DNA from 4 places in the Paucibacter soli genome. Region 1 is predicted to be linked to each of the others. Evidence: predicted binding sites of a transcription regulator. Region 1 holds the regulator's gene; each other region holds the start of a gene.
The links. The regulator FNR, encoded in region 1, switches genes on or off when oxygen is low (the NO sensors DNR and NnrR bind a similar motif). The targets are predictions, from matches to a motif close to TTGATNNNNATCAA.

Region 1 (5,863 bases):
ACGGCCATTACTCGGTGGCCGGCGAATTCGTCTACGACCACCCCTTCCAATGGGGCAGCAAGCGCACCGGGCCGGACCTGCAGCGCGTGGGCGGCAAGTACAGCGATGAATGGCATCGTATCCACATGACCAATCCGCGCGACCTGGTGCCCGAGTCGAACATGCCGGCCTACCCCTGGCTGGCCAAGGCCAGCGTCAACCCGGCCGACATGGCGCCCAAGTTCCGCGCCCTGCGCACGGTGGGCGTGCCCTATACCGAAGACGACATCGCCAAGGCTGGCGATGAGGTCAAGGGCAAGACCGAGCTGGACGCGGTGATCGCCTACCTGCAGGTCATGGGCACCGCGCTCAAGTAAGGAGTGACCATGGATATCAATGACCTGAGAGCGGGCTTCACCCTGCTGTCGCTGCTGATGTTTGTGGGCATTGCCCTGTGGGCCTACTCCAAGCGCAATCTGCACCGTTTCGATGAGGTGGCCGCCGTCCCCTTGCTGGACGATGACGTGCCAGCCGAACCCAAGCTCTCCAGGAGGCCTGAATGAGTGACTTTTTCTCCCATGGCTGGTCGGTCTTCGTGGCCGGCGCCACCATCCTTGGCCTGCTGCTGTGCCTGGTGCTGTTGATCATCGCCAGCCGCCGCCGCATCATGGCCAACGACAACACCACCGGCCATATCTGGGACGAGGACCTGCGTGAACTGAACAACCCGCTGCCGCGCTGGTGGATGGGCTTGTTCGTGCTGACGGTGCTGTTCGCTGGCATCTACCTGGCCATGTATCCGGGTCTGGGCAGCACCGAGGGCAGCCTGAAGTGGACCAGCACCGGCCAGTACGAGGCCGAGCAGGCCAAGGCGCGCGCCGCACTCGAGGGCGTCTACGCCAAGTACGCGGCCATGCCGGCCGAGGCCCTGGCCAAGGACCCGCAGGCGATGGGCATTGGTGAGCGCCTGTTCGCCAACAACTGCGCCGGCTGCCATGGCTCGGACGCCAAGGGCTCCAAGGGCTTCCCCAACCTGACCGACAGCGACTGGCTCTATGGCGGTGCCCATGACACCATCATCGAAACCATCAGCAAGGGCCGCAACGGCGTGATGCCGCCGATGGCCGCCGCGGTGGGCACGCCGGAAGACGTGCGCAATGTGGCCAACTATGTGCTGAGCCTGTCGGGCAGCCCGCACAACTCGATCGCGGCCCAGCTGGGCAAGCCCAAGTTCGGTGCTTGCGCGGCCTGCCATGGCCCGGACGGCAAGGGCAACCAGGCCCTGGGTGCGCCCAACCTGACCGACAAGGTCTGGCTGCATGGCTGGGGCGAAGATGCGGTGACGGCGATGATCAACAACGGCAAGAACAACGTCATGCCCGCCCACGCCGCGCGCCTGAGCCCCGAGCAGATCCGGGTGCTGGCGGCCTATGTGTGGAGCCTGTCGCAAACCACCGCAGTGGCCGCGAAGTAAGAAGCAGGGAAAAAGCAGCAACTGATGAGCAGCGAAGCCAGCGCCACGACCCAGCCCAGCCAGCGCGGCGGTGATGCCGCCGTGGAGATGGTTTCGCTCTATCAGGCACAGAAGAAGATCTACCCCCGCGCCGTCACAGGCTGGTTTGCGACCTGGCGCTGGAGCCTGGTCTGGATCACGCAGCTGCTGTTCTACGGCCTGCCCTGGTTGACTTGGAACGGCCGCCAGGCCGTGCTCTTCGACCTGGGCGCGCGCCGTTTCTATATCTTCGAACTGGTCCTGTATCCGCAGGACTTCATCTTCCTGACCGGGATCCTGCTGATCTCGGCCTATGCGTTGTTCCTCTTCACCGCGGTGGCGGGGCGGCTGTGGTGCGGCTACGCCTGCCCGCAGACCGTCTACACCGAGATCTTCATGTGGGTGGAGCAGCGCTTCGAAGGCGATCGCGCCGCACGCATTCGGCTCGACGCTGGCCCCTGGAATGCCGAGAAGCTGGCCCGCAAGGGCGGCAAGCAGCTGGTCTGGCTGAGCCTGGGCCTGTGGACCGGCTTCAGCTTTGTCGGCTACTTTACGCCCATCAAGCTGCTGGGCAGCGAGGCCCTGGCGCTGAGCTTCGGGCCCTGGGAATGGTTCTGGGTGCTGTTCTACGGCTTTGCCACCTATGGCAACGCAGGCTATATGCGCGAGCAGGTCTGCAAATACATGTGTCCCTATGCGCGCTTCCAGAGCGCCATGTTCGACAAGGACACGTTGATCATCAGCTACGACGCCGAGCGCGGCGAGCCGCGCGGCGCGCGCGGGCGCAAGGCCGACCCGCAGCAGCTCGGGCTGGGCGCCTGCATAGACTGCAATCTGTGCGTGCATGTCTGCCCCACCGGCATCGACATCCGCCGTGGCCTGCAATACGAATGCATAGGCTGCGCCGCCTGCGTCGATGTATGCAACGGCGTGATGGACAAGATGGGCTATGCGCGTGGCCTGGTGCGCTACGACACCCAGAACGGCCTGGCGCAGCACCTGACCCGCAGCCAGCTGCTGGCGCGCATGTTCCGTCCGCGCGTGCTGATCTACACCGCCATCCTTCTCGTCGTCAGCACGGCATTGATGGCGAGCATTGCGCTGCGCACCACCTTCAAGGTGGACGTGGTGCGCGACCGGGCCGCGCTGGCGCGGCAGGTCGAGGACGGCTATGTGGAAAACGTCTACCGCCTGCAGATCATGAATGCCACCGAGCAGGAACAGCGCTTCACGCTGGCGGCCTCCGGCCTGCCGGGCCTGCGCATGCAGCCCGCGCCGGAGGTTGTGGCGGTCGGGCCCGCCGAAGCGCGCTGGATCTCGGTGGCGCTGCGTGTGCCGCCCGAGGTCGCGGCCAGCGCGGGCGCCGGCGCCCATGCGATCCAGTTCGAAATCCGCCGCCTCGCCAGCCCGGGTACCGACGCCGGTAGCCTGATGGAAAAATCAACCTTTGTGCTGCCGCGTTGAGCGGCGGCCAAGCGACCAGAAAGAGCAAGCCATGAGCAAACAGCAAGACCTGACCCCGGCCGACAAGCCTGCGCCCTGGTGGCGTGAACGCATGATGTGGCTGGTGGTGGGCGGCCCGTCGGTGGTGATCGTTGCCTGCATCGCCACGCTGACGCTGGCAATCCGCTTCCCGGATCCGGTCATCGAGACCAAGGCCCGTCCGTCGGCCGACAGTGCCGAAGAGCAGGGCGCGGCCCTGCAGCCCGCGATCAAGGCCCGCAACCATGCGGCGACGGGCGGCCACTGAGGCCGCAAACTCGCAAGCCGAGGGGGACGCATGGACGATGCAGCTTTGGAGCGCAGACCAGGTGACCGGCCGGGGCTGGTGCGTTCGGCCATGCTCATCCTCTGGCCGGCCTTCTTCATGGCCGGGGTGACCTTGGCGCTGGTGTTTGCGGTAGTGGACCCGAGCGACCTGAGCTGGTTCGGTGCGGCGCCGATGGCGCTGCCGCGCGCGGCGATCTACACGCTCAGCTTCTTCATCTTCTGGCTGCTCATCAGCATCGCAGCGGCGATGTCGCTGTACCTGTCCAAACAACAAAGCCCGCCGGAGGCGGGCTAGCGTCGGTCTGCGGCGAAGCCGCTCAGCAGGTGGTGCTGTTGACCAGCTTCTGCAGCCCCGGCTGATCCATGATGCGGATCTGGCGCTGCTTCACTTCCAGCAGGCCGTCTTCCTGGAACTTTGAGAAGGTGCGGCTGACCGTCTCCAGTTTCAGGCCCAGATAGCTGCCGATTTCCTCGCGCGTCATGCGCAGCACCAGGGCCGAGGCCGAGAAGCCACGCGCCTGCAGTCGCTGGGTGAGGTTGAGCAAGAAGGCCGCCAGGCGCTCCTCGGCACGCATGCTGCCCAAGAGCAGCATCACGCCATGGTCGCGCACGATTTCGCGGCTCATGATCTTGTGGAACTGATGCTGCAGATCGGTGAACTCGCGCGACAGCTCTTCCAGCTGGCTGTAGGGGATCACGCAGACCTGCGAGTCCTCCAGGGCCACGGCGTCGCAGCTGTGGCGGTCATTGCTGATGCCGTCAAGGCCCAGCAACTCGCCGGCCATCTGGAAGCCGGTGACCTGGTCGCGCCCGTCTTCGGACGACACACAGGTCTTGAAGAAACCGGTGCGCACCGCGTAGAGCGACTGGAAGGAGTCCCCGGTACGGAACAGCGTGTCGCCGCGTTCGACATTGCGGCGTGTGGCCACCAGGGCGTCCAGTTGATCCAGGTCACCCTTGGACAGGCCGACGGGCAAGCACAACTCCCGCAGGTTGCAACTGGAACAAGCTACCTTGAAGGGCTCGATCTTGATGGCGTGGTTGGCATTCATGTGGCGAATTATCGTGGCTGGCCCGGGAGCTGGGGCGGATTCCGCGCCCGACGGCGTGCCTGTGTGCATAGAGTTGAACATGATGCTCCTCAAGATTGACGCCATTCTTTCTCTATGCTTGCGCTGCAAGATTGACCCAAGTCAAACGCCGAGTCAACCGGCTTGGCACAGTACGGTCCCATGGAACCAAGAGTCGCTGAACCCCTGCCCGGCATTACCGAAGAAGTGTTGCGCCGCTTTGACGTTTCCGGCCCACGCTATACCTCCTACCCGACCGCAGACCGCTTCGTCGAGGCCTTTACGGCCTCCCAATATCGTCAGGCCTTGCAACAGCGTGCCCAAGGTGGGGTGGTGGGCGGCGGCGCGCCCTTGTCCATCTACGTGCATATCCCCTTTTGCGAGTCGGTCTGCTACTACTGCGCCTGCAACAAGGTCATCACCAAGCACCATGAAAAGGCGGCCGAGTACCTGGACGCGCTAGTCACGGAGATGGACCTGACGCTGGCGGACCTTGGGCGCACGCCGTCGGTATCGCAGCTGCATCTGGGCGGCGGTTCGCCGACCTTCCTCAGCGATGCGGAGTTGACGCGGCTGATGGACGACATCCGTAGTCGCTTCAAGCTGGCGCCCGGGGCTGAGGTGTCCATCGAGGTGGACCCGCGCACCGTCACCAACGAGCGCCTGCAGCATTTGCGTGGCCTGGGCTTCAACCGCCTGAGCTTTGGCGTGCAGGACTTCGACCCGGCGGTGCAGAAGGCCGTGCATCGCATGCAGAGCTACGAGAGCGTGGAAGCGCTGATGGTGCAGGCGCGTGCCCTGGGCTTCGAATCCACCAATGTGGACCTGATCTACGGCCTGCCGCAGCAGACGCCCGCGTCCTTTGCCCGCACCATCGCCCAGGTGGCGGCACTCAAGCCGGACCGCATCGCGCTGTATGGCTATGCCCATCTGCCGCAGCGCTTCAAGCCGCAGCGCCGCATCGACGCCACGCTGCTGCCGGTGGCGGCCGACAAGCTGCACATGCTGTCGGCAGCGCTCAGCGGCTTTGTCGGCCATGGCTACACCTATATCGGCATGGACCATTTCGCCCTGCCCAGCGACAGCCTGGCGGTGGCCAAGCGCCAGGGCAGGTTGCACCGCAACTTCCAGGGCTACAGCACCCAGCCCGATTGCGACCTGATCGGTCTGGGCGTTTCAGCGATCGGCCGCATCGGCGCCACCTACAGCCAGAACGCCAAGACCCTGCCCGAGTACTACGACGCGCTGGCCCATGGCCAACTGCCGATCGAGCGCGGCCTGGCCCTGTCGCGCGATGACCTGGTGCGCCGCGCCATGATCATGGCCCTGATGTGCCAGGGGCGGGTGGAGTTTGAGTCCATCGAACTGGCGCATCTGATCAAGGTGCAGGACTACTTCGGCGCCGAGCTGGAGCGCCTGCGCGCCATGGCCGATACCGGGCTGGTGGTGGTGGAGCCCGGCGCGATCCAGGTCACCGCGATGGGCTGGTATTTCGTGCGCGCCGTGGCCATGGTGTTCGACCGCTACCTGAGCGCCGACCAGACGCGCGCCA
Region 2 (5,863 bases), on a different contig from region 1:
AGGTCGGCGTGTCCACCGCCGTTGATTGCGGCTGGACCATGCCTTCCATGGTGCGGGACGGCACGCCCAGCAGGCGGCGTTCCACATCGGGCTCGACGAAATCGACATTGGCGCTGGCCTGCAGGGCGGCCACGCCGGCCGCCGGCAGGCGCACCGCGAAGGCGCTGGCGCGACCGATTTCACGCGTGATCTTGCCGCCGGCATTCAGCACCTCGGCGCGCACGGTGGCGGCCTTGCCGGCCTTGTAAGCGACGATCATGGCGTCCGGGCCGGGGGCAGCGGCCAGCGCTGCGGCGCTCGACATGGCCAGCAGCAGCAGCGTCGTGGCGCTGTGGATGGCCGACAGTTTCTTGGGCATGCTCATGGCGGGCCTCGATGAATGTGGTAGAGGCTGTTACTTTCGCCATGGTGATGCGCCAGGTCTATTCGGGCAATCCGCGCCCCCCGTTCAGGGTGGGGGGCTGCGCTTGAGCAAGGCCGCCATCAGCGCGTCCTTCTCGCTCCACTGCTTCTTGATCCACATGGAGATGCCGGCGCGCAGGCGCTTGTCTTCCATCGGGTTGCCACCCACCAGTTCGGGGGGGATGGGGCGCTGCTGCACCCGCACCTGCACGGGGCCGCAGCGACCGCACAGCAGGTCCCAGAACTTGGGTGTGCCTTCGGGGTAGACCAGGGTCACGTCCAGCAGGGCCTCAAACTGCTCGCCCATGGTGGCCAGGGCCATGCCCAGCGCGCCGACCTTGGGCTTGAGCAGGTGCTGGTAGGGGCTTTTCTGTTCGGCATGTTTGGCGGCGGTGAAGCGCGTGCCCTCGACGAAGTTGATCACCGTGGTCGGGATGGTCTTGAACTTCTCGCAGGCCTTGCGCGTGGTGGCCAGATCGGCCGCTTGCGAGCCGGCGCTGCGGCCGCGCTTCATGAAGGGGAAGTCCAGCGCCCACCAGGCCAGGCCGATCACCGGCACCCACTTCAGTTCCTGCTTGAGAAAGAACTTCAGAAAGGGGATGCGGCCGTGGAAGACGCGCTGCAGCACCAGGATGTCGACCCAGGTCTGGTGATTCGGCGAGACCAGGTACCAGCCGCGCCGGTGCAGGCCGTCCACGCCCTGCACGTCCCAGGTCTGCGGGTTGAGCACCCGTATCCAGGCGTTGTTGACGGCCACCCAGCCCGAGGCGATGCCGTTGAGCGCCAGGTCGCAGGGCTTGCGCACGAAGCTGAGGGGCAGCAGCAGCTTGAGCAGGGCCGGCAGGATCATCAGAGTGACGCCGGTGACGGTGTTGATGGCCAGCACGATGGCGGCAAGAGTGCCCAGCAGGGGGGCAGGCAGTAGACGTAGCATGGGCCGAACTGTAGCCTGAGCTGTGGGCTCAGGCCCGCTCGCTCTGCAGGTCGCGCGCCGTCTGGGAGAGTTGCTCGAACAGCTGATCGGCCAGCGCCTGGTCGAAGTCGGTGCGGTAATGTTTGCGCACGCCCATCTCGTGCAGACGGATGTGGTGGGTCGGCGCCAGCCCCTGCTGGGCCAGGCAGGCCTTGGTGCAGGCCAGCACGCAGCCGTCCAGGGCCAGCATCGGTCGACCCGACGCCGCGGCTTCGCGCGCCTTGCGCACCAGGTTGGGCACGCCACCGCCCACGCCGGCGATGCAGGACATCTCGGCCAGGCCGGCGCGATCCAGGCGCAGCGCCAGGTGATTGGCCAACTGGGCGGCGTCGGAGCAGCCTGAGCAGCTGTACACCAGGGGGAGGGCAGGGGCAGCGGACATGGCCGCCATGCTGCCGATGGCGTGCAGGATTTGGCTTGAGGCAGATCAAAAGTTGCATCTTGAATATTGCTTTAGGCGCAGCGCTTGGCGACAATAGCTATATCGCAAATGCAACTTTAAGGACGACCATGACCGTTGCCTCCACCCCTGCCGCCGAAGTGATCGATGTGCGCCTGATCGCGCCGCACGAACGCCACGCGCGCATCTTCGAGGCTTTCCAGGCCCTGCCCGTGGGCAACTGGTTCTACCTGCTGAGCGACCACGAGCCTGTGCCCCTGCGCCAGCAGTTTCAGGCCCAGTGGCCCGGCCAGTTCGACTGGGAGGCTTTGGAAACCGGCCCGGCGCAATGGCGCCTGCGCATCAGCCGCAAGCCCGCCGGCAAGAGCTGCTGCGGCTGCTGCGGCGGCTGATCATGAGCAACACCATGTTCATTCGTATCGAGGAACCACCCCGTCCGGCCGTGCGTCGCCTGGCGCTGTGGGACCTGGGTTTCCGGCCCTTCTACCTGCTGGCGGCGCTGCTGGCGGCGCTGTCGGTGCCGCTCTGGGCGTTGCAGTTCTCGGGCCTGCTGGCGCAGCCGGTGCTGCGCGGCTCGCTCTGGCATGCGCATGAGATGGTGTTCGGCTACGCGCTGGCGGTGGTGATCGGCTTTCTCTTCACCGCCGGACGCAACTGGTCGGGCCAGCCCACGCCCACCGGCAAGCCCCTGATGGCGCTGGCGGCGCTGTGGCTGCTGGCGCGCGTGCTGGTGCTGAGCCCATGGCTGTGGGCCTCGCTGCTCCTGAACCTGGCCGTGCCGTGGGCGGCCGCCTGGGGCTTGTGGCGTGCCCTGCACGCCGCCGGCAACAAGCGCAACTACTTCTTCGTCGGCCTGCTCGTCGCCATGGGCCTGGCCAGCGTGGCCGTGCATCTGAGCCAGGCCGGCCTGCTGCAGCTGCCCGGTGTCCATATCGGCCTGGACCTGGTGCTCTTCATGATTGCGGTGATGGCCGGCCGCGTCGTGCCCATGTTCTCCAACAACGGTGTGCCGGGCATGCGGGCCACACGCCAGCCCCAGGTGGAAAAGGCGGCGCTGGGTTCGGTGCTGCTCTTGCTGGTGCTGGATCTGCTGGCCGTCGAGGGCGCGCTGCTGGCCGCCGCACTGCTGGCCGCCGCGCTGGCCCAGGGCCTGCGCCTGGCGCTGTGGCAGCCCTGGAAGAGCTGGCGCAATCCCCTGGTGTGGGTGCTGCACCTGGCCTATGCCTGGCTGCCGGTGCACCTGCTGCTGCGCGCGGCCGCCACGCTGGGCTGGATCGCGCCGGGCCCGGCCACCCATGCCCTGACCCTGGGCGTGATCGGCCTCATCACCCTGGGCATGATCACGCGCACCGCGCTGGGCCACACCGGCCGGCCGCTGAAGGCCGGGCGTATCGAGATCAGCGCCTACCTGAGCATGCTGCTGGCGGCGCTGCTGCGCGTCTTTCTGCCGCTGCTGGCGCCCGCCAGCCTGATGCTGAGCGTACAGCTCGCGGCGGCGCTGTGGAGCCTGAGCTTCGTGCTCTACCTCTGGCGCTACACACCCTTGCTGCTGCGCCCGCGCCCCGACGGCCAGCCCGGTTGAGAATCAGCTCATGCGACTCACCACCATGACCGACTATGCGCTGCGCCTGCTGATCTATCTCGGCCAGCACCAGGATAGGCTGTGCACCACCGCCGAGATCGCCGCGGCCTACCAGATATCCGAGGCCCATCTCACCAAGATCACCCACCAGCTGGGCCAGCAGGGCTTCATCGCCACGGTGCGCGGCAAGGGCGGCGGCATGAAGCTGGCGATGAGTCCGGCCAGGCTGAGCCTGGGCGACCTGGTGCGGGCGGTGGAGCCCGACTTCCAGTTGGTCGAATGTCTGGGCAGCGGCAACAGCTGCTCGCTCACCGGCGCCTGCCGCCTCACCAGCGTCTTCAAGGACGCGCTGGCCGCCTTCCTGGCCGAGCTTGACGGGCACAATCTGGCCGACCTTCTGCAACCCGCCACGGCCAAGCGCCTGGCCAAGATCAGCCTGCCTTCCTCACGCGAAGTGCGCGCCCCCAGCTCCCAGTGAAGTCTCCCGCCAAAGTCATTCCGATCGCGCCGGTCGCCACCTCGATGTATGTGGCCGAGGCCAAGGTCTATCCGCGCGCGGTCAGCGGCCGCTATGCCAACTGGCGCTGGATCATGCTGGCGCTCACGCAGGCCTTCTTCTACGGCATGCCCTGGCTGCAATGGCAGGGCCGCCAGGCGCTGCTGTTCGACCTGGACGCCGGGCGCTTCTATGTGCTGGGCCTGGTGCTCTATCCGCAGGACTTCATCTACCTGGCCGCCCTGCTGGTGATCAGCGCGCTGGCGCTGTTCTTCTTCACCGCCCTGGCCGGGCGGCTGTGGTGCGGCTATGCCTGCCCGCAGACCGTCTACACCGAGATGTTCATGTGGCTGGAGCGCCATACCGAGGGCGACCGCCAGGCCCGCATGCGCCTGGATGCCGCGCCCTGGGGGGCCGAGAAGCTGGCGCGCAAGAGCGCCAAGCATGCCAGCTGGGTGGCGCTGGCCCTCGTCACCGGCTTCAGCTTCGTCGGCTACTTCACGCCCATTCGAGAGCTCGGCGCCAGCCTGCTGCGGCTGGGGCTCTCGCCCTGGGAATGGTTCTGGGTGCTGTTCTACGCCGGCGCCACCTATGGCAATGCCGGCTGGCTGCGCGAGCAGATGTGCAAGTACATCTGCCCCTACGCACGCTTCCAGAGCGCGCTGATCGACGCCGATTCGCTCATCATCACCTACGACGAAAAGCGCGGCGAGCCGCGCGGCTCGCGCGCCCGCAAGGTCGAGGCCCTGGGCCAGGGCCAGCACCATGGCGACTGCGTCGACTGCACCCTGTGCGTGCAGGTCTGCCCCACCGGCATCGACATTCGCAAGGGTTTGCAGAACGAATGCATAGGCTGCGCCGCCTGCATCGACGTCTGCGACCAGGTGATGGACAAGGTCGGCGCGCCGCGCGGCCTGATCCGCTACGCCACCGAGAACGGTGTGCGGCAGCAATGGACGCCGCGCCAGATGCTGGCGCGCGCGCTGCGGCCGCGCGTGCTGATCTATGGCTCGGTGCTGCTGGCGCTGTGCATAGGCTTTGCCACCAGCCTGTGGAGGCGGCCCGACTTCCAGGTCGATGTGCTGAAGGATCGCAACACGCTGGCGCGCCAGGTCGAGAACGGCGAGATCGAGAACGTCTATCGCCTGCAGCTGATGAACCGCACCGAGCGGCCGCTCGCCCTGCGCATCGAGGTCGACGGGCTGGACGGCCTGTACCGCGTGGGCCCGGCCGAGGTGCTGCTGCCGCCCGCCGCCATCCATGCCCAGGTGCTGCAGCTGCGCCTGCCGGCCGAGCAGGCCGCGCGCCTGGGCAGCGGCTCGCGCCCCATCCACTTCCGGCTTGCAAGCCAGGGCGCGCGGGTCGACAGCAGTGCCAGCTTCTATCTGCCGCGCTGAGCGATGTTGAACCCGCACCAGGCTCCGCACCGCGCCTGGTTCCTCGCCGGGGCCCTGGCCTGGCTGAGCCTGGCGGCCTGGTGGAGCGGGGTGGGGCAGGCCTCGGCCCAGCATGGTCTGCTGTTCACGCTCGGCTTTCTGCCCTTTTTCATCGCCGGCTTTGCGCTCACCGCCCTGCCCAAATGGTTGGGTGCGGCGGCCCTGCCGGCAACGGCCTGGCTGGGGCCGCTCGTGCTGCTGATGCTGGGTTGGGGCCTGCATGCCGCCCTCGATGCACCAGGCCTGGGACTGGCGGCCATCGGCTGGACCTGGCTGCTGCTGCGTCTGGCGCCGCTGTTGCGCGCCAGCACCAAGCCCGATCGTCGTCATGCCCAGGGCGTGCTGCTGGGCATGGCCGTGCTGGGCCTGGCGCTGTGGTGCGCGGCGCTGGGCTGGCCGGCCCAGGCCACCCGGCTGGCGCTGTGGGGCGGCCTGGGCACGGTGTTTGCCTGCGCCCTGCAGCGCCTCACGCCCTTCCTGCATGCCGAGGGTCGGCGCGCCGATGGCCTGCTGCTGGCCTTGCTGCTGGGCCTGTGGCTGCGCGGCCTGGCGCCCGTGCTCGGGCTGGCGGACT
Region 3 (5,863 bases), on a different contig from region 1:
ACGCCGCGGTGGCGCGCGCCCAGCCGGCGCAGCTGATGGCCGACCAGTTGCCGCCGCCCCCGCAGCACGGCCGCACCCTGGTGCTGGGGGCCGGCAAGGCCGGTGGCGCAATGGCTCAAGCGCTGGACGCGCTGTGGCCCGCCGATGCGCCGCTCAGCGGCCTGGTGGTGACGCGCTACGGCCATATCCCGCCTGCGGCCCGCCCCGGGCGCATAGCGGTGGTGGAGGCCGCCCACCCGGTGCCCGATGCGGCGGGTGAACGGGCCGCGGCGGCCATGCTGGCCTTGACGCAAGACCTGACCCCGGACGATCTGGTGATCTGTCTGATCTCGGGCGGCGCCTCGGCGCTGCTGAGCCTGCCGGCGCCGGGCCTGAGCCTGGCCGACAAGCAGGCGGTGAACCGCGCCCTGCTGGCGAGCGGCGCCAGCATCGCCGAGATCAACTGCGTGCGCAAACATCTTTCGGCCATCAAGGGCGGACGGCTGGCGGCGGCCTGCCATCCCGCGCAAGTTCTGACCCTGCTGATCAGCGATGTGCCCGGTGACGACCCGGCGGTGATAGGCTCCGGCCCCACCGTGCCCGACCCCACGAGCTGTGCCGAGGCGCTGGCTGTTTGTGCGCGCCACGGCATCACCCTGCCGCAGGCCGCGCTGGCCGGCTTGCAGAGCGGCGCGCTGGAAACGCCCAAGCCCGGCGCCGCCTGCTTCCAGGGCCAGACCCTGCACATGTTGGCCACGCCGCGCATGAGCCTGGAGGCGGCGGCGGCCCGCGCGCACGCGCTGGGCCTGGCGGCGCATATCCTGTCCGACGAGATCGAGGGCGAGTCGCGCGAGATCGGCGCCATGCATGCGGCGCTGGCGCGCTCGGTGGCCCGGCATGGCACGCCGTTTCGCTCGCCCTGCGTGATCCTGTCCGGCGGCGAGACCACGGTGACGGTGCGCAACAGCGCCGGCCGCGGCGGCCGTGCCAGCGAGTTCGCGCTGGGCTGCGCGCTCGCCCTGCAGGGCCAGGCCGGCGTGCATGTGCTGGCCGCCGACACCGACGGCATCGACGGTGTGCAGGACAACGCCGGCGCCTTTGTCGCGCCCGACACCCTGGCGCGCGCCGCGGCGCTGGGCCTGAAGGGCCGCGAGCAGCTGGACCGCAACAATGCCTACGGCTTCTTCGCCGCGCTGGGCGATCTGCTCGTGACCGGGCCGACCTACACGAATGTGAACGACTTCCGGGCCTTGTTGATTGCTTAGAGGATAAGCCCGCGCCGCGCCGCCATCTCGCGCCCCATCTCGGCCTGCGCAGGCTCCGCCAGCAGGGCCGCGGCGGCCGGGAACACCAGGCCGTCCTCGGTACGCAGATGGGCGTCGTGCAGGCGCACGAAGCGGGTTGCCGCCGGGGCCAGGTCTTGCAGCAGATGCGAGTCCAGCGGGCCATTCAGTGGGCCGTCGGGCAGGCTTGCCAGCTCTTGCAGCGGCCGGCGCAGCGCCTGCCAGGCGGCAGCGATCTGCACATGCTGTTGGCGCAGCTCGGCGCAGGCCTGTTTCAGCCCGGCATCGCCGCCGGCCTCCAGCGCCGGGAACACATGCAGCTCCTCGTCCTGGTGGTGCAGCGGCGCCGCCACGTCGAAGTAGCGCAGCACATCGCGCGCGGCGCTGCGTGCGGCCTCGTCGCAGGCCTGCTGCTCCTGCAGATGCGCAAGCAGCCGCTCCAGCAGATCCAGGCTGCGCTGCACTCGCTCATGGCAGGCGCCCAGCAGCTCGAAGGGCTGTGCATAGCTGCTGCCGGGCTGCAGGGCCGGTGTGCCTGAACTCATGGCGGATTTGGGCTGAATCAAGGGCATGCGGGGATTCTCCCCGGCCTGCGGGGCGCTGGGCGCCCGAATGTGGGGGGTTTGATGCAACGCAAGGACGCCGTGCTGACCCTGGCCCACATTGCGAATCATCTCAGCACAGAACGACATCGTGGACAGTCTCAACCTCACAGCGGCGCGCCCGGCGCGCAAACCGGTGACCGGCTCGGTAGCGGTTGCCGATCTACGGCTCGGCGCCGCCGAGTGGCAGGCGGTGCTGGGTGGCGAGAGCCTGGGCAGCGCCGAGTTGCAGGCCCTCAACGCCATGGCCCAGCTGCAGCAGTTGGCGGTGGGCAGCATGGTATTCACTCGGCATCAGCCGGCCGAGTACCTGGTGGCGGTGGTGGACGGCGCGGTGGGTCTCGGCCTGGCACGCGACGATGCACCCTTCCATCTGGAGCATACGGTGCGCGGCCCGCACTGGCTGGACGTTAGCAGCGCCTGGCTGGGCGGCGGTTACGGCCAGGACGCGCGGGTGGTGAACGAGGCGCTGGTCTTGCGGCTGCCGGTGGAGGGCATGCGTCAGCTGATCGCGCGCCAGCCCGACATGTTGGACCGCCTGCTGGTGGCGCTGGCGCAGAACGTACACAGCCTGACCGGCGTCACCCATGACCTGATGCACAAGGACGCCGAGAAGCGCCTGGCCGCCTGGCTGCTGCAGCGCGCGGTGCCCGAGGCCGAAGGCGGCGCGGCGATCTCGCTGAAGGAACGCAAGCGCGACATCGCGGCCCAGCTGGCGATTACACCGGAGACGCTGTCGCGCATGATGCGTCAACTCAACCGCAAGGGCGTGATCGAGGTACAGGGCTACAGCGTCAAGGTCCTGTGCCTGACGGCGCTGCAGGCGCTGGCGCGCGATTAGGCAGTGGCGCCTCGGCCGGAAACAGCACGCGCACGCAGGTGCCGCTGGGCCAGGCCGCATCGACGCTGAGTCGGCCGCCCAGCTGTTCCTGCACCAGCACCTGCACCACATGCAGGCCCAGGCCGGCGTGGCCATGGGCGCGCGCCGTCGTCATGAAGGGCGTGAACACCTGCCCGCGCAGCTCGCTGGCGATGCCGCGGCCGTTGTCCTGCACGCACAGTTCCAGGCCCTCGGCCTCGCGGGCCAGCCTGACTTCGATGGCCGGCGCCGCCGGCAGGGGCGGCTCGAAGGCATGGGTGAGGGCGTTGTCGATGAGCTGGTCCAGGATGCGCAACAGTGCGCCCGGATAGCTGTCGACCTTGCCGATGGTCTGCAGCTGCGCCCGCATCGCCACGCCGCTTGCGCCGGCGCTGCCCTGCCAGCGCTGTAGCGCCTGCTCGATCTGCCGCCGCGGGTCGAAGCGCTGGCGCGGCTCCGGCATCTGTTGCACCGACAGCTCCTTGAAGCGCTGCACCAGATCGGCGGCGCGCGTCAGCGCCTTGTGGCCCAGCAGATGGCTGCTGTCCAGCAGGGCCAGGAATTCGTGCAGCTCGGCGCGCTTGAGCTGGCCGTCAGCAAGCCGGCGGCGCAGATCGGCGGTGGCGTCGGCCTCGGTGGAGAGGGCCAGCAGGGCATTGCCCAGCGGGGTATTGAGCTCATGCGCCACGCCCACCACGATATGCGCCATCGCCGCCTGACGCTCCTGGTGCGCCAGGGCCTGCAGGGTCTGGTGCAGCTGCTCGCTGCGTTCGCGCACGCGCCGCTCCAGCTCGTCATGTGCTTGCTGCAGCGCGGCCTCGGTGGCCTGGCGGATCGAGGCCTCGGCGCGCAGCTGGTCAAGAGTGAGGGTCAGTTCTTGATGGCGCTGCGCCAGCGCGGCCTGCAGCTCGTTGCCATGTTGTTGCAGCAGATCGTTTTGCACCCGCAGCCGCGAGAGCGAGAGCGCATCGGCCAGCAGGCGTGAGCTGAGCTCCTGGCGCTGGCGGTTGCGCCGCTCTTGCAGGGCCTGCAGCTCAAGCTGGGCCTGGTAGGCCAGCTTGTCGAGCCCGGCCTCATGCGCCGTGCTCACCAGCAGCTCGGCCACGCGCAGCTGCAGCATGCCCAGATAGCTGTTGATGCTGACGTCGCGAAACTCCGCGAGGATGGTCTGGAATCCTTGCATCGCTCGGTCGCGCTCGCCCTCGCCGAGGGCGATGAGGGCCTCGATATAGGCCATCCAGCTGGCCTGCTCTGCGCGGCTGCGCGCGCTGCTGCCTTCCAAGCCGGGGGGCCATACCAGATCCAGCAGGCCCTGCATGCGGCGCAAATACTGGCGCGCCAGCGTCAGGTCGCCGCGTCGCGCATGGCCGATGGCGAGGTTCACCGCGGCGCGATAACAGGCATGGGGCTGGCCGCCGGCCTCGGCATCCTGCTGCGAGCGCGCATGCCAATACAGGCTGGCATCGCGGTGCGCCGCCACATCGCCGGCGCCCGCCTCGGCCAGGAAGTAATGCGCCGAGCCCAGCTGGCTGCACACCAGCTGACGCAGCTCGGCGTCGTCAAGCGTCTCGGCCCGTGGCTGCAGCAGCGCGATGGCCTCAGCCTGCAGGCCGCAACGTAGCAAGGCATTGGCGGTGCTCAGGTCCAGCAGTACCCGCGCTTCGCCGTCATGCTCGCTCTGCAGCCAGGCGCGCGCGCGCTCAAAGGCGCTGAGGGCGGGTTCCTCCAGGCCCAGGCGGCCGAACACCTCGCCCAGGGTGATGGCAATCTCGGCGCAGGTGGCGGGCGCCAGCGTGCGGTTGGTGAGCTTGTCCAGGCGCTGCGCCTCGGCCACGCAGTCCAGCGCCACCGCGGGCGCGGACATGGCACGCAGCCGCAGATCCAGTGCCTGCACCGCCAGCTGGGCCGAGGCGGGATCGGGCTGCGAGGCCGCCTGGTCCTGGCACAGGGCGAGCTGGTGCCAGGCCTGGGCGGGGCGGCCCATCAGGATGTCGCGCCGCGCGCGCGCCAGCAGGTCCGCAAAGGCCGGGGCGGAGCTGGGCAAGGCGGCGGGATCGGTTGGCGCGGACATACTCGTGTGGCGGGCACCGGAGTGTCTTGCCGAGTGTAGGGCCGGCCTGGCTTGGGCGCTGGCCTGGCGATGCGGCTTGCACCCCGGGTTTTGCCTCGTTCTTCGGCGCTTTGGACCGGGCCCGCACACCCTTAGACTGGTACCAAGCAGCCTCTACCATCACCCCAGCCAGGAGCGACATGTGACCTCTGCCGCAGAACGATTTTTCGAGAAGAACAATGCCCTGCCCACCATGCCCGAGGTGGCCAGCCGGCTGATCAAGAGCTTTGACGACGAGCGCATCGGCCTGCCGCAGATCGCCGAGCTGGTAGGCAAGGATTCCACGCTTGCGGCCAAGGTGCTGCGCCTGGCCAACTCGGCGCGCTACAGCCCTTCGCACAATATTTCGAATCTGCAGGATGCTGCCGCGGCGCTTGGCATGGACACCTTGCGCAATCTGGCGCTGGCCGCCTGTCTCTCGGGCAGTTTCCCCAAGGTGGCCGGGCTGGACCGCAACAAGTTCTGGCGCCACAGCGTGGCCACCGCCAACTACGCCAAGATCCTGAGCCGCATGCTGCAGCTGGATGCCGACACCGCCTACCTGGCCGGGCTGATGCTGCGCACCGGCCAGCTGCTGATGGCCATGGTGGAACCCGAGCAGGTGGCCGATGTGGAGGCCCATGCCGCCGAACCCGGCAGCCGCTACTCGCTGGAGATGCATCGTTTCGCCTGCACCCATGCCGATGTGACGGCCGGGCTGGCGCAGCGCTGGCACTTTCCGGCCAAGATGCTGGAGGCCTTCCGCGATGCCAATGCCCCCATGGAGGTGCGACCCTTCTCGCTGATGGCGGCGGTGCTGCATCTGGCCGAGGTGTTGGCCGACGCCGCGCAGGTGCAGGCCCAGCCGGCCGCTGCGCTGCTGGCGGCGGTGCCCGAGCTGGTGGAGCACCTGCACCTCGACCTGGGGTTCCTGGACGAAAAAATCAAGGCCGCCGGCGATGTGGCGGCCGAGGTGGATCAGCTGCTGAACTGAACCGAACGCTTGCCCGCTATCCGATCTTTCCAAGGCGCGACCGGCCTGCTGCTCTTG
Region 4 (5,863 bases), on a different contig from region 1:
TGCATCGCCACCGGCTCGGCCGATGCCGACATGCAGGGAAGCCGGTAGCGGCTCACATAGTCCAGCACGATGTTGCGTGCGGCGCGATTTACGCTCTCGGACTCGTACACGACGCTCAGCTCGGGCGCTTGGTCCGCGGCCGTGAAACGCGCCTGCACCACCACGCTGCCGGCGTTGCGGTCGAACCAGTAGCGCGGAAACTCCGGATGCTCGGGCGGTGTGCGCAGGCATTCCAGCGCACCCGTGGCCTCGCGCCGCACATGGCGCAGGTAGGTCCATTGAATGCCCGACTGCGGTTTGAAAGAGAACTCCTGCACCACGCTCAGCGTCGCTTGACCTTCGGCCATGCAGGGCAGACGGTAGCCGTCCAGGTAGCGCTCCACCTCGTCCACCATGGCCGGTGTGGCACCGCGCGCCAGGATCTCCACCTTGGGCGGGCGCGTCGGCGAATCAAAGTCGAGTTTCACGCGTACAAAACCGGTGTGGCCACGCCGCTCGTCGTTGCGCGGCAGCCGCGGCGGCTCGGCCTTGCGCGTCAGGCATTGCAGGGTCTGCGCCACCGCCGGGTCCTGCACCACCGATTGCGCCTGGGCCGTGCCCATGGTCAAACACAGCAAGCCCAGGGCCAGCGGCGTGAATCGCCACGTTGTTCTCATCTCACTCCCTCCACATCGCCAACCTGTCGCGGCCGGTCTAGGAACGGAGTATCGCCGCCCGGCGCACGCCACAGCATGGCGTTAGCCCGTAGACGAAAAAAGGCCCCGCAAGCGGGGCCCTTCGGATGCTGTGCGATCGAATTACTTCGAGATGACGCGCACCATCTCGAGCACCTTGTTCGAGTAGCCCCACTCGTTGTCGTACCAGGACACCAGCTTGACGAAGGTACCGTCCAGCGCGATGCCGGCGTCGGCGTCGAAGATGGAGGTGCGTGCGTCACCGCGGAAGTCGGTGGCCACCACCTTGTCTTCGGTGTAACCCAGCACGCCCTTCAGGGCGCCCTGGCTCTGTGCCTTCATTTCGGCGCAGATCTCGGCATAGGTGGCGGGGCTGTTCAGTTCCACCGTCAGGTCCACCACCGACACGTCGGAGGTGGGCACGCGGAAGCTCATGCCGGTGAGCTTCTTGTTCAGCTCGGGGATCACCACGCCCACGGCCTTGGCGGCGCCGGTGCTCGAGGGGATGATGTTTTCCAGGATGCCGCGGCCGCCGCGCCAGTCCTTGTTGCTCGGGCCGTCCACGGTCTTTTGCGTCGCGGTGGCGGCGTGCACGGTGGTCATCAGGCCGCGCTTGATGCCCCACTTGTCGTTCAGCACCTTGGCCACCGGGGCCAGGCAGTTGGTGGTGCAGCTGGCGTTGGAGATGATGGCCTGGCCGGCGTAGCTCTTGTCGTTCACGCCGAACACGAACATCGGGGTGTCGTCCTTGGAGGGGGCCGACATCACCACCTTCTTGGCGCCCGCGGCCAGGTGCTTCTCGGCACCGGCCTTGTCCAGGAACAGGCCGGTGGCCTCGATCACGATGTCGGCACCGACCTCGTTCCACTTCAGGTTGGCCGGGTCGCGCTCCTGCGTCAGGCGAATCTGCTTGCCGTTCACCACCAGGGTGTTGCCCTCGACCGCGACCTCGCCGTCGAACTTGCCGTGCACGCTGTCGTACTTGAGCATATAGGCCAGGTAGTCGGGTTCCAGCAGGTCGTTGATGCCCACCACCTCGATTTCCTTGAAGTTGGCGATGGCAGCGCGGAACACCATGCGGCCGATGCGGCCGAAGCCGTTGATACCGATCTTGATCGTCACGTGAGTCTCCTTGAGAGAAAAGAAAACAACAAAAAACGTCGAACCTATGCAAAAGGGGTGCCGTTGGCACCCCCGTCAGATCACTTGCTCTTCTTCTTGCCCTTCAGCTTGGCCACGCCGAGCGCCACCTTGACGGTGTCCACCACGTTTTCCGCGGTGAAGCCGAAGTGCTTGAACAGCACCGGGGCCGGCGCCGATTCGCCGTAAGTGTCAATGCCCACCACGGCGGCGCAGCCATATTTCCACCAGCCGTCGGTGGCGCCCATTTCCACCGCGATGCGCGGCAGGCCGGCGGGCAGCACGGCCTTCTTGTAGTCGAGGTCCTGGCGGTCGAACACATTCGTCGAGGGCATCGACACCACGCGCACGCCGATGCCGTCCAGCGCCAGCATTTCCTGCGCGCGTAGCGCCAACTGCACCTCGGAGCCGGTGGCGATGATGACCGCCTTGGCCTTCTTGTTCTTGATGCCCACATCGCTGGGCTCGGCCAGCACATAGCCGCCCTTGGCGATGTCGTCCACCGCGGTCTTGGGCGCATAGGGCAGGTTCTGGCGCGACAGCGCCAGCACGCTGGGGCGCTGGGCATTGCCGATCGCCATGGTCCAGGCCACCACGGTCTCGGTGGTGTCGGCGGGGCGCCAGACGTCCAGGCCCGGGATCAGGCGCAGCGAGGCCACATGCTCGATCGACTGGTGGGTCGGGCCGTCTTCGCCCAGGCCGATGGAGTCGTGCGTGAACACATGGATGACGCGCTGCTTCATCAGCGCGGCCATGCGGATCGCATTGCGGCTGTAGTCGCTGAAGGTCAGGAAGGTGCCGCCGTAGGGGATGTAGCCGCCATGCAGGGCCACGCCATTCATGATGGCGGCCATGCCGAATTCGCGCACGCCGTAGTTGATGTGGCGGCCGCCGTTGCTGGCCCCATCGGCCTCCAGGCGGAAGGCCGGGGTGCTCTTGGTGTTGGTGAGGTTGGAGCCGGTCAGGTCGGCCGAGCCGCCCAGCAGCTCGGGCACGGCGGCGGTGAAGGCCTCCAGCGCCAGCTGGCTGGCCTTGCGGCTGGCCACGGTCTCGGCCTTGCCATGGGCGGCGATCACCGCGTCCACTGCGGTCTGCGCGAAGTTGGCGGGCAGCACGCCGGCCATGCGGCGCTGGAACTCGGCGGCCAGCTCGGGGTAGGCCGTGGCGTAGGCGTCGAAGCGCTCGTCCCAGGCGGCTTCCAGCGCGGCGCCGGCGGCCTTGGCGTCCCAGTCGGCATACACCTCTTGGGGGATCACGAAGGGCTCATGCGCCCAGCCCAGCGCCTCGCGGGTGAGCTTGATCTCGTCGCCACCCAGGGCCTCGCCATGCGCCTTGGCGGTGCCGGCGCGGTTCGGGCTGCCCTTGCCAATGGTGGTCTTGGCGATGATCAGCGTCGGCATGTCCGTGCTCATCTTGGCCATGGCGATGGCGGTGTCGACCGACTCCACATCGTGGCCGTCCACCGGGCCGATCACGTTCCAGCCATAGGCCTCGAAACGCTGGGCGGTGTTGTCGATGAACCAGGGCGCGACCTGGCCGTCGATCGAGATGCCGTTGTCGTCGTAGATCGCGATCAGCTTGTTGAGCTTCCAGGCGCCGGCCAGGGCGCAGGCCTCGTGGCTGATACCCTCCATCAGGCAGCCGTCGCCCAGGAAGGCGTAGGTGTGGTGGCCGACGATGTCGTGGCCCTCACGGTTGAATTCCTTGGCCAGCATCTTCTCGGCCAGGGCCAGGCCCACGGCATTGCTGATGCCCTGGCCCAGCGGGCCGGTGGTGGTCTCCACGCCGGGGGTGACGCCCACCTCGGGGTGGCCCGGGGTCTTGCTGTGCAGCTGGCGGAAGGCCTTGAGCTCCTCGATCGGCAGCGCGTAGCCGGTGAGGTGCAAGAGCGCATAGATCAGCATCGAGCCATGGCCGTTGGAGAGCACGAAGCGGTCGCGCTCGGCCCATTGCGGGTTGGCCGGGTTGTGGCGCAGATGACGGTTCCACAGTGCCACCGCGATCTCGGCCATGCCCATGGGGGCGCCCGGGTGGCCGGAATTGGCCTGCTGCACGGCGTCCATGGCCAATGCGCGAATGGCGTTGGCCATCAGGGTGGTGTTGCGGGCAGCGGTATCGGCCATGGTGTGCGGGATGGAGTTCTGGAAAACCCGGCATTTTACTTGCGTCCGCGGCGCCGCCAATCTTGATCCAGAGCAATGCGTCACGGCCGGCTTGGCTTCAACCTCCGGCATAGAACGGAGACAAGACCATGCAAGCCCTGACCCTCACCGTGATACGCGACGAGCACCGCGCCCTCGCCGCGATGCTGCGCTCGATCCCGCTGCTGCTGGCCGAGCACCGCCGCCACGGCAGCCTGCCCGACTTCCACGCGCTGCGCGCGATGCTGTTCTATGTGGACGAATTCCCCGAGCGCCTGCACCACCCCAAGGAAAGCGAGCTGCTGTTCCCGAAGCTGCGCGCGCGTGCGCCGGAGATTCGCGATACCTTGGACCAGCTCGAAGAGGACCATGGCCGCGGCGAGCGCGCCATCCGTGAGCTGGAGCATGCGCTCCTGGCCTTCGAGATGATGGGCGAGGCGCGCCGCGATGCCTTCGAGGCCATGGCACAGCGCTATGTGGCGGCCTATCTGAAGCATATGGAGATCGAGGAGCGCGAGATCCTGCCGCTGGCGGTGAAGATGCTCAGCCCCGCCGACTGGGCCGACCTGGACGAGGCCTTTGCAAAGAACCAGGACCCGCTCACCGGTCATGCCGCCGCCGAGGAATACCAGGCCCTGTTCCAGAAGGTGCTGGCCGCGGTGCCGGCGCCCATCGGCCTCGGGCCGGCGCTCTAGCAAGCCGCTTCTCACTACACTCCCGGCCCATGCGAGCCATCATCCTCGCGGCCGGGCGCGGCGAGCGCATGCGGCCGCTCACCGACCACCAACCCAAGCCACTGCTGCAGGTCGGCGGCAAGCCGCTGATCGTCTGGCATATCGAGGCCCTGGCGGCCGCTGGCGTGCGCGACATCGTCATCAACATCGCCTGGCTGGCCGAGCAGTTCCCGGCCCAGCTGGGCGACGGCGGCCGCTGGGGCCTGCGCCTGCATTACAGCAACGAGGCGCGCGACCATGGCGGCGCGCTGGAGACCGCTGGCGGCATTGCCAAGGCCCTGCCGCTGCTGTGCGCCGACGGCGACGATGGCTTCTGGGTCGTCTCGGCCGATGTGCACCTGCCGGACTTCCGCGCCTCGGCGGCGCGTGCCGAGGCCTTTGCCCGCAGCGACATGCTGGCGCATTTATGGCTGGTGCCGAATCGGCCGCACAAGCCCGACGGCGACTTCGGCATCGACGCCCAGGGACTGGCCACCAGCGCAGCCAGCGGCGCGAGCGGGCCGCGCTACACCTGGTCCTGCGTGGGGCTGTTCAGGCGCGCCCTGTTCGAGGGCGTGAGCGTTGGCCAGCATGCCGCGCTGCGCCCCTGCCTGGAGAAGGGCATCGCGGCGCGCCGCATCAGTGCCGAGCTCTACACCCAGGCCTGGGAGGACGTGGGCACGCCCGAGCGGCTGGCGTCGCTGAATGCGGCGACTACGGACTTGCCCGGGGCGGCAAAGCGCTGAGCCGGGTTCAGAATCGGGCGCAGCATCCAACGCTGCAGCCACCATGACGCCCACCCCCGTAGACGCAAGCGCCGGACCGGCCTGGTGGCTGGCGCTGGGCCTCATGATGGCGCTGGCCGGCGTCACCCTGGCCTGGTGGCGCGCCAGGCGCGCACGCGCGCAATGCGAGGCGCGCGCCCACAGCGCCCGGGCCGAGCGCGCCGAGCTGATCGAGGGCATAGAGGCGCTCAGCGAGGCCTACGCGATGTTCGACGCCGACGACCGTCTGCTGATACACAACCAGGCCTTCGCCCGCCTCTATCCCAGGACCGCGCCGCAATGGCGGCCCGGACTGCGCTACGAGGAGCTGCTGCGCAGCATCATCGCCGCCGGCGAGGTGGTGCCTGCGCTGGGCCAGGAGGAAGCCTGGCTGGCCCAGCGCATGCAGATGCATCGCGAACCGGGCGAGC

Region 2: a site for FNR is predicted at 1,793-1,806, ahead of WG898_RS06885 (putative zinc-binding protein). Genes of this name have one in related genera too.
Region 3: a site for FNR is predicted at 1,886-1,899, ahead of WG898_RS10740 (hemerythrin domain-containing protein). Genes of this name have one in related genera too.
Region 4: a site for FNR is predicted at 4,000-4,013, ahead of WG898_RS22335 (hemerythrin domain-containing protein). Genes of this name have one in related genera too.

What each region holds. Positions count from the first base shown of each region.
Region 1 covers NZ_JBBHJW010000014.1:79,229-85,091, forward strand. Annotated here, with positions in the region: gene ccoO (cytochrome-c oxidase, cbb3-type subunit II) at 1-356, shown strand, start outside; gene WG898_RS23925 (cbb3-type cytochrome oxidase subunit 3) at 366-542, shown strand; gene ccoP (cytochrome-c oxidase, cbb3-type subunit III) at 539-1,453, shown strand; gene ccoG (cytochrome c oxidase accessory protein CcoG) at 1,478-2,935, shown strand; gene WG898_RS23940 (hypothetical protein) at 2,967-3,221, shown strand; gene WG898_RS23945 (hypothetical protein) at 3,312-3,536, shown strand; gene fnr (fumarate/nitrate reduction transcriptional regulator Fnr) at 3,559-4,293, opposite strand; gene hemN (oxygen-independent coproporphyrinogen III oxidase) at 4,474-5,863, shown strand, end outside.
Region 2 covers NZ_JBBHJW010000002.1:470,602-476,464, forward strand. Annotated here, with positions in the region: gene WG898_RS06875 (S8 family serine peptidase) at 1-364, opposite strand, end outside; gene yihG (1-acylglycerol-3-phosphate O-acyltransferase, YihG family) at 449-1,336, opposite strand; gene WG898_RS06885 (putative zinc-binding protein) at 1,365-1,766, opposite strand; gene WG898_RS06890 (DUF2249 domain-containing protein) at 1,886-2,167, shown strand; gene WG898_RS06895 (NnrS family protein) at 2,182-3,357, shown strand; gene WG898_RS06900 (RrF2 family transcriptional regulator) at 3,368-3,835, shown strand; gene ccoG (cytochrome c oxidase accessory protein CcoG) at 3,880-5,250, shown strand; gene WG898_RS06910 (NnrS family protein) at 5,254-5,863, shown strand, end outside.
Region 3 covers NZ_JBBHJW010000004.1:180,369-186,231, forward strand. Annotated here, with positions in the region: gene WG898_RS10735 (glycerate kinase type-2 family protein) at 1-1,244, shown strand, start outside; gene WG898_RS10740 (hemerythrin domain-containing protein) at 1,241-1,807, opposite strand; gene WG898_RS10745 (Crp/Fnr family transcriptional regulator) at 1,956-2,705, shown strand; gene WG898_RS10750 (ATP-binding protein) at 2,659-4,767, opposite strand; gene WG898_RS10755 (HDOD domain-containing protein) at 4,976-5,806, shown strand; gene WG898_RS10760 (two-component regulator propeller domain-containing protein) at 5,816-5,863, shown strand, end outside.
Region 4 covers NZ_JBBHJW010000012.1:100,753-106,615, reverse strand. Annotated here, with positions in the region: gene WG898_RS22350 (hypothetical protein) at 1-656, opposite strand, end outside; gene gap (type I glyceraldehyde-3-phosphate dehydrogenase) at 798-1,796, opposite strand; gene tkt (transketolase) at 1,877-3,937, opposite strand; gene WG898_RS22335 (hemerythrin domain-containing protein) at 4,066-4,650, shown strand; gene murU (N-acetylmuramate alpha-1-phosphate uridylyltransferase MurU) at 4,680-5,414, shown strand; gene WG898_RS22325 (GGDEF domain-containing protein) at 5,458-5,863, shown strand, end outside.